One region of the Pseudoalteromonas sp. NZS100_1 genome, then DNA from elsewhere that is predicted to be linked to it. Evidence: predicted binding sites of a transcription regulator. Region 1 holds the regulator's gene; the other holds the start of a gene.
The links. Region 1 encodes ArgR, which controls arginine synthesis, uptake and breakdown. Its sites were predicted from a motif close to ANTGAATANNTATTCANT; they were not measured.
Positions count from the first base shown of each region.

Region 2: the regulator ArgR is predicted to act here: its motif matches at 2,076-2,093, upstream of I6F66_RS04330 (VWA domain-containing protein).

Region 1 is NZ_JADYXN010000010.1:70,063-74,234, forward strand. Features, by position in the region: gene ispB (octaprenyl diphosphate synthase) at 257-1,228, shown strand; gene mdh (malate dehydrogenase) at 1,315-2,247, opposite strand; gene argR (transcriptional regulator ArgR) at 2,473-2,940, shown strand; gene I6F66_RS09015 (Dyp-type peroxidase) at 2,948-3,847, opposite strand; gene I6F66_RS09020 (ABC transporter ATP-binding protein) at 3,896-4,172, opposite strand, start outside.
Region 2 is NZ_JADYXN010000004.1:131,342-135,513, reverse strand. Features, by position in the region: gene I6F66_RS04340 (hypothetical protein) at 1-408, opposite strand, end outside; gene I6F66_RS04335 (PP2C family serine/threonine-protein phosphatase) at 401-1,120, opposite strand; gene I6F66_RS04330 (VWA domain-containing protein) at 1,120-1,794, opposite strand; gene I6F66_RS04325 (DUF4235 domain-containing protein) at 2,276-2,521, shown strand; gene I6F66_RS04320 (hypothetical protein) at 2,902-3,210, shown strand; gene I6F66_RS04315 (hypothetical protein) at 3,490-4,172, shown strand, end outside.

The DNA.
Region 1 (4,172 bases):
TTAGCCCTTTTGCCAAGCGCTTTTTAACTCTTAGTCGAAATAAATTAATGTACTCAAATATGACCCTCACAGCTTAATATCTAAGCACACCATAAACTGTATATTGATTATCAATTAATCAGTTATCTTGGCTAATTCAGTCTAAATTAAGTACTTTAATAGTGTTTTTTCAATCAATCGTCACAAAATATCGAGCTAGTGCATTTTTTGTTGTACAATCTGCGCCGTTCACACATAAAAATTGGCTCGGAGATCAATGGATATAAAAGCTATCCAGGCGTTAATCGAAAGCGATATGAATGACGTCAATCAACTTATACATGCGCAAATGCGCTCAGATGTGGCGTTAGTTAATCAGCTTGGTTTATATATAGTTAGCAGTGGCGGCAAACGCGTTCGTCCAATGCTGGCGATTTTAGCAGCCAAAGCGCTCGGTTATCAGGGTAAAGATCACATAACACTTGCAACAATTGTTGAGTTTATTCATACAGCAACGCTATTGCATGACGATGTTGTAGATGAATCAAACTTACGACGTGGCACACCTACAGCAAATGCTGAATTTGGTAATGCTGCTAGCGTATTGGTTGGTGACTTTATTTACACTCGTTCATTTCAGCTTATGGTTGGCCTTGGAAAAATGCAGGTTATGCAAGTACTTGCCGATGCAACAAACATTATTGCTGAAGGTGAAGTATTGCAGTTAATGAACTGCAACGACCCAGATACAACCGAAGCCAGTTATATGCAGGTTATTTACTCTAAAACAGCTAAGTTGTTTGAAGCAGCGACAGGCCTTGCTGCCATTATTACTGAGCAAGACCAAACTACTCTCGATGCACTAAACCTATATGGTATGCATTTAGGTACTGCGTTTCAGCTAGTAGACGATGTACTCGATTACAATGCAGATGCTGAGCAGTTGGGTAAAAACATTGGTGATGATTTAGCTGAAGGCAAACCAACGCTTCCACTTATTTATGCTATGCAACATGGTAGCGAGCAGCAAACGCAGCTTATTCGTGATGCAATAGAGCACAGTAATGGTATGGAGCATTTAGAAGACATTCTATCGGCACTAAAGCAAACTAATGCGCTTGAATTTACAATGCAAAAAGCAGAGCTTGAAGCTGACAAAGCTATTGCGTGTTTAGACTTTTTAGCTGAGTCTGACTATAAGCAAGCACTCATAAGCCTTGCTCGTATTGCGGTTGACCGCGACCACTAGTTTTAACTAGTTACACAGTGTGAAATTAATTCTGAGCAATAAAAAAGCCTGCAAATGCAGGCTTTTTTGTTATTCTACTTTGGCTATTACGCCATGAAATCAACACCTTCTTTGATGTCTTTTTTCAGTGTTTCAAGCATGTCATTTTTTGCTTTTGTTTCAAATGCGCTTAGTTCGCCGTAAGAAAGAATTTCTTCTACGCCGTTTTTACCTAAACGTACTGGATGTGCAAAGTACTCTGCATCGCCATTTTCAACAGCAACGTAAGCGTAATCTACAACTTCTTCACCCTGTAGGCCTTTAACTAAAGACATACAAAAACGAGCTGCAGCAGCCCCCATAGATAGCGTAGCTGAACCACCGCCTGCTTTAGCATTTACAACTTCAGTACCCGCATTTTGGATACGTGGAGTAAGTGCAGCAACTTCTTCATCAGTGAAAGAAACACCTTCAACTTGAGAAAGTAGAGGAAGAATAGTTGTGCCTGAGTGACCACCAATTACTGGTACTTTCACAGTTGCTACGTCTACGCCTTTAAGTTCAGCAACAAATGCTTCTGAACGAATAACGTCAAGCGTAGTAATACCGAATACGCGTTTAGCGTCGTAAGTACCTGCTTTTTTGAATACTTCAGCAACGATTGGAACTGTGCCATTTACTGGGTTAGTAATAATACCTACTAACGCTTTAGGACAGCTAGCAACAATGCCTTCTGCTAAAGTTTTGATGATACCAGCATTTACATTAAATAAATCAGCACGATCCATACCTGGTTTACGTGGCATACCCGCTGGGATAAGAACGATGTCAGAGCCTTCAAGCGCTTTGTTTAATTCGTCTGCGCCAAAGCCTGCTACTTTAACATCTGTTGGGATGTGAGAAAGGTCAACCGCAACACCTGGTACTACTGGTGCAACATCATAAAGTGATAATTCAGAGCCAGCTGGTAAGCCTGTTTTTAATAATAAAGACAACGCTTGGCCGATACCGCCTGCAGCACCTAATACAGCAACTTTCATTGGAATTCTCCGTAATTTGAGGTAGGAAACATTTGTGGCTCTTAAGATAATGAAATTAGCGACTAAAAACAAATTTATCCTGTCTATTTCAAGTATATTTTCGACCATAGTCGTAAACTTTTGTGATTTAACGCATCAAACTGGCAAGTTAACTAAACAACTGCTGCATAATTATTCATTTTTGTGTAGAATTTGCGGCATAAATAACAAAAACGAATAAAGACTATGCAACCACAAGATAAACAAGAAGCACTGGTAAAAGCATTTAAATCACTATTAAAAGAAGAAAATTTTGGCTCTCAAGGCGAAATAGTTGATGCATTAAAAGATCAAGGCTTTGACAATATAAGCCAAAGTAAAGTATCGCGCATGCTAAGTAAATTTGGTGCTGTACGCACACGTAACGCCAAACAAGAAATGGTTTACTGCTTACCAGCTGAAATGGGTGTACCTACGGCTAAAAGCCCATTACGCCAATTAGTAATCGACATTATGCACAACGAAATGATGATCATTATTCGTACCAGTCCAGGTGCTGCTCAGCTTATTGCGCGTTTATTAGATTCATTAGGTAAAGCAGATGGCGTACTAGGAACAATTGCAGGCGACGATACTATTTTTATCGCTCCTGCTAAAATATCTGAAATAGATGTAACACTTGAACGTGTTCGCATTTTATTTGATACGGTTTAATAGCAAACTAAATTTGTTTTAAAAACCCGACTGAAGGCGCAAAGAAAGCAGAACCCATATCGGCTTGAGTAAAATCAAGCCAGTGGTCGTAACAATCCCCTTCCCCTAAACGACTATTAAGTACTTTTTCAAATGCGGTGCCCGTACAAGCGCATGAAATTGATAACATTCCCTGCTCATACACATCGCCATAAGGCATGCTCTGATTTAATAATAGCGGTTGTCCGTCTTCGTCTTTTAGCTCACTACGTGAAGCATGGCTGGTTTCAATCGCAGGGGTAATTAGCGTGTTATCAAGGCGCGTACGTCCCATTATTTGTTCTTGCTCGCTCAATGATAAGTGCTGCCACATAGTTAAATCATGCTTATAACGCTGTACATGAATATAACTCCCCTGATCTTCAAAATTGCCAGGGTTACTAATTAAAGCCGTAGCGCGCTTTTTTCTTCCATGTGCGGTGTCGCCACCATAAATAAAACCATTAAAATCACGACCATCTAAAAAGCGAAAATTACGAATTTGCTCCACCAGCTCAACATCGGGGGCAAATAGTTTTAAAATTTGCAGCGCAAATAAATGGTTAACGTCTTCACGGTCAGAGCGAATTTGCACAAATAAATCGCACGGTTGTACGCTCATTTGATGATCGCTATGGTTTATATTAGGAAAGCTCTGTAATTCGCTTGGGATGTATTCAGGGAGGATATGCGGCCAATATTGCGCACCAATAGCAACCATGCAAGAGAGCATTGATTCTGAAAATTGATCGCTAAATTCTTCTTCAATAGCGCTTACTTGTTTTAACTTTGCGCGAAGTGATTCATCTTGACCATCAAACACATTAAAAAATAAGTGCAAACCGTGTAAGTTTGCTTCAGCACAAATCCCTGATTGCGCTTGCGCCATTGTTATTCCTTAGTTTTACAGATAAAAACACAGCGAATAACAAATTAATTACGATTCGAAAAAATTCACCGTGTGAGGTTTTATTTTTATTATAACCTGTTCATTATTTTCAAATGACTGGCCATATTGTGCAGCAACTTCAATTTCTTGTTTATCAATAACAAGTGAATAAACATACGCCGAACCAATAAAGCGACGACTTATGATTGTAGCTCGCTTGCTGAATTTGTCACTTTGGTTATCTGCCACTAATTCTATTTGATGGGGACGTACATATATAAGCCCTACGCTTACGTCATGCTTACTCTCAACATAAGATTCGACT
Region 2 (4,172 bases), on a different contig from region 1:
AAGCTCTGCGACCTTACTCGCTAAACTAATCGCAACGGTAACCCTAAACTTATAACTGTCGGTTATTTTTAATGACTCACGCAAGCGTTTAGAAAGTAACATTTCAATAGTGTAGCAACGACTTAAATCAAGTAGAGGCATTGCATAACCAATAAAGTTATTTTTTTTATCACTTATAACGGCAACAGGCCAACAAATTCCCTCTGCTGTCGGCGCATTCGACAACATCTGCCACAATTTATCTTGCCGTTGCATATCTTTGTTTGGATCATGATAAATTTTTAAAGCTAACTTGTTGTCAATAGTAGCGTAAATAGTGCCATCAGCACCGCTATTAATCGGCTTTTTTTTGTACTGTACTTGCGCTGTTTTTCCATCAAGATAAATTAGGTTTACGCTATTACTCATTCAATAACCAAACTAAGGTTTTATCATCGTTTGTAATACTATTGGTACGAGGATCATTTAAAGTGTTTTTTAGTGCGTGGCGTCCTGTTGCGTCATCTACACTAGCTAAGTAATTGTGTATCGGTAACAAAAAGTTAGTTGTGGGTCTATAAGGATTTGTTAATGCAGCAAAACTAGCCGCGCCATCAGACATTAAAAACCAGAGTTTATAACGTTCTGGAGCACACATAATACGTAAGTGAGATTGCCAATCAGGTAAAGTAAAAAAATAAGTGGTTTCGGCAAATTCGCCATTTTCAGGTTCGCTGACAATAAAATCAGACCAATCTTCAGGGTTAATACCAATAACAATCCCATCACCAATATGAAACACTAAACTTCCCTCATGAGAAGTTGCCACGCCACATAAGGTGGAATGATAATCCGATATTTCGCCTTGCAGGGCAACGCACTTTCGAGCTTCACTAATTGCAGTTTTTAAGCTTACTATTGCGCTTTCACCAATCGTTTTTTCTTGAGCTAATGCTTCACATACTTTATCAATTAATTGCTTTGAGCCTAGATGTGAATATTGCGCAGAGCCTGCTCCATCAGATACACAAGCGACAAGTCCCATTGCCGTTTTTTTTACTTGCCAAGCGTCTTGGCAAGGTATCTTGCCATCAATATGCGAGGTACCAGTAACTGAGCAGCCAAGAAATCGCCCAGCCATTAAATCTCAACCTCGGCCCACTCATCGGCTGAAGGAAGGCGTACTTTTTGACCAGGAATACTTGCTGATACTGTTGCCATAGAACGACTAAGCCAAACAAAAAGTTCTGTAAAATTTAATCCTTTCAATTTTTTTGCTGATTTATTAGAAAACTGCCCCAGCGCTGCAAAATCTGCGCCTTCAGTACCTATTGGAAAAATAACAACTTTTTTATCTTCTTCAGCTTTACGGCACGCATCAGCTGATTGTTCCCAATCCAAATCTGTCGGACAGCCATCAGATAATACGATGATCCAAGGTCGAGTACTTGAAATACCATTCTCGTCGTATACTAATTTTTGTTGTTGTACCTCATTAAGTGCCGTCGACATTCCTGCACCTAATGGGGTTAAGCCTCCGGCTTCAATTGTTGGTGCTTTAAAATCTACAGCATCTACCCATGGCTGTATTACCTCTACATCATCATGACCTCCAACAGCTAATACAAGAACCTGCACTTTTAATGCGGCAGACAAATCACTTTTTAATTGTTCTTCAAAAACTTTAAGACCAAGGTTGAGCTGCTTTAGAGGCTCACCAGCCATTGAGCCAGAAGCATCTAGCACCAACACACATGGAGTTCTTTGATTAGCGTTATCGATAAATTCAACGCCTGGAATTGCATCATTATGCATAAGTAATTAAGTCCTTTTAAATGGGAGATTTTTAATCAATAATTTAGAGTTTACTAAATTTTTATCGACTCAAATATATTATAAAAATTAATTATATTAAAGGTTTAAAGAAAACTAAAAACAACAGATTAGTTATTCTTTAATATTAAAACTAAAATAAAGATTACGTAGATACTCGTAAATACAGCTGCAAATAGACTTTCCATCAATACCCACTTAGTGAGAACCCCCTCTCCTTGCTTAATGCATTATTTTAAATACGTAACCAATACCATCCCTAAATTAAGTAGTTATTTAATAAATACAAATACTCGCGGGGTTTAATAAAGCTTTAGCGGAAGAATATTAAAGTGTAGATTTTAAAATAGCCCGATTTAAAGGCTTTACGGTTCTATCGGTATATAAATTGCTGTTACTAATGTTCTTACTTAAAGAGTTACACATAAATAACGCTGCCGTTATTTATAAAAAGGAGAACATTATGAGTAATAAACAGCTAATTACGACGATAGGTATAGGTCTGGCCGCTGCATCAGCAGGTATGTTAACAAGGAAAACTTTACAAAAATCGTGGGAAAAGGTTACCAACGAACCAGCACCAAAGGATAGACCAAGCGAAGAAACAGATCTTAAAGAGGCCGTTACATGGGCTGTAGTCTCAGGTATTGGTGCGGGTGTTGCAAGAATGGCCGTACGCTACGTACTAGACAAGCGCCGCTCCAAATAAACCCACCCAATTAATACCTCTTATAATTATTAAGCGTAATGTGGTGAGGCGCTAAAGGCGCCTTGCGACAACCACTCCCCAGTTGTCGCAAGCAACTTGGCAAAACCCTAGTTACTTAACTATTGAGTTAAAAAACACATTAATATCCAAATCGGGGTTCAGTGATGAAACTTAAAAAGTCGGATGGCACGGCTGCGCCGCTTATCCGACCTACGTAGGTTGGAAAAGCCAAAGGCGCCTTCCAACAGGGCCTCCTAGATTTTAAGCAGATACACTCTATTAAACATTAACTCTCTTTCAAAGTTGTTGCTTACCTACAAGCTTGCGTATAATGCCCGCATTCCGGCTGCATTTTTTAGCCGCTAACTTGGATTTTAATAATGAAAAAACTCTCTGCAGTGCAAATAAAGCAGCAAGCACTTGTACTTAATACTGCTGAAAAATTAGAAGAACAAGGCCGCGCTGAGCTCCCAGGCATGCTGCAATGCTGGTTTGATGTGGAATACCACTTATTTCCAAGTACACTACTGCTGTGCTTTCAGTTTGAAAACGAGCAAGCCTTAGCGGCCGCAGAGCCTGACTTATTAAAGTGGCAAAAACGCTTAAGCGGCGCAATGCTTAAAAAGGGCGTGATTTTAAAAGATATGCGTAAACATTTAAAATTTACGCTCAAAGGGCCTGATGAATAAAGCGAAGGTGTTCAAAGGTTACTTCGGGCTAACGCCATAAAAAAGCCGTTGCATTGCTGCAACGGCTTTTTACTTTTATTAGAGCTTAAAGTAGTACCTATAAAGATCAATTTTTGACTCAGGGATTTTTATTAGCCGATGATACTAATTGGCCGTTAAACAATACTAATGCACGGCAAAAGCAAATATCAGTCGATTCAACGTTAATTGGTTGCTCTAAGTTAGCAATAGTAGGATAGTAAATTACATATAAAACAATAGCCTTATATTAGGAATATTATGATCAAAGTATTATTAGCGACCAGCTTAATTGCCTCTTCATTCGCTGCTTTAAGTAATCCTTTAACTGTTGAAGAACAGCGTATCAACAAAGCACAATCAGCAATGCCAAATGTTTTAAATGCATTTACCCCACAAGTATCAAGTTTTGAGCAACAATTTAAAGAATTAAACGACTTTAAAAGTGCAAAAGCATTAGTACAAAGCTTTAGCTTTGAACTGTGGGAAAACGCAAAACAACGCATAGTAAAAACCAATAACTACGACGATCGAGAGCTTTACTGGGCGCGCCTGCTTTCAAGCAAAGTAATACGCACAACATCGCCTAAATTTTCAATTACGCAGGCTCAACTAAATACTTTACTAACCATACTTGAGGAAGGCAGCAGAGGCCGTACCGACCTTGCTTTTTCATCAGGCAGCACTAAAAAAATATTACTTACAGGCTTTGACCCATTTTTACTCGATAGAAACATAAACCAAAGTAACCCCTCTGGTGTTGCGGCGTTATTGCTCGACGGCCAAGTTATTAATTACAACGGCGTGAGCGCAGAAATTAACACTGTTATGGTACCTGTACGCTATGAAGATTTTGATCAAGGCATAATAGAATCCTTACTTGCCCCTTACTACGCACTTAATAATGTAGACATGGTAGTAACCGTAAGTATGGGCAGAACAGA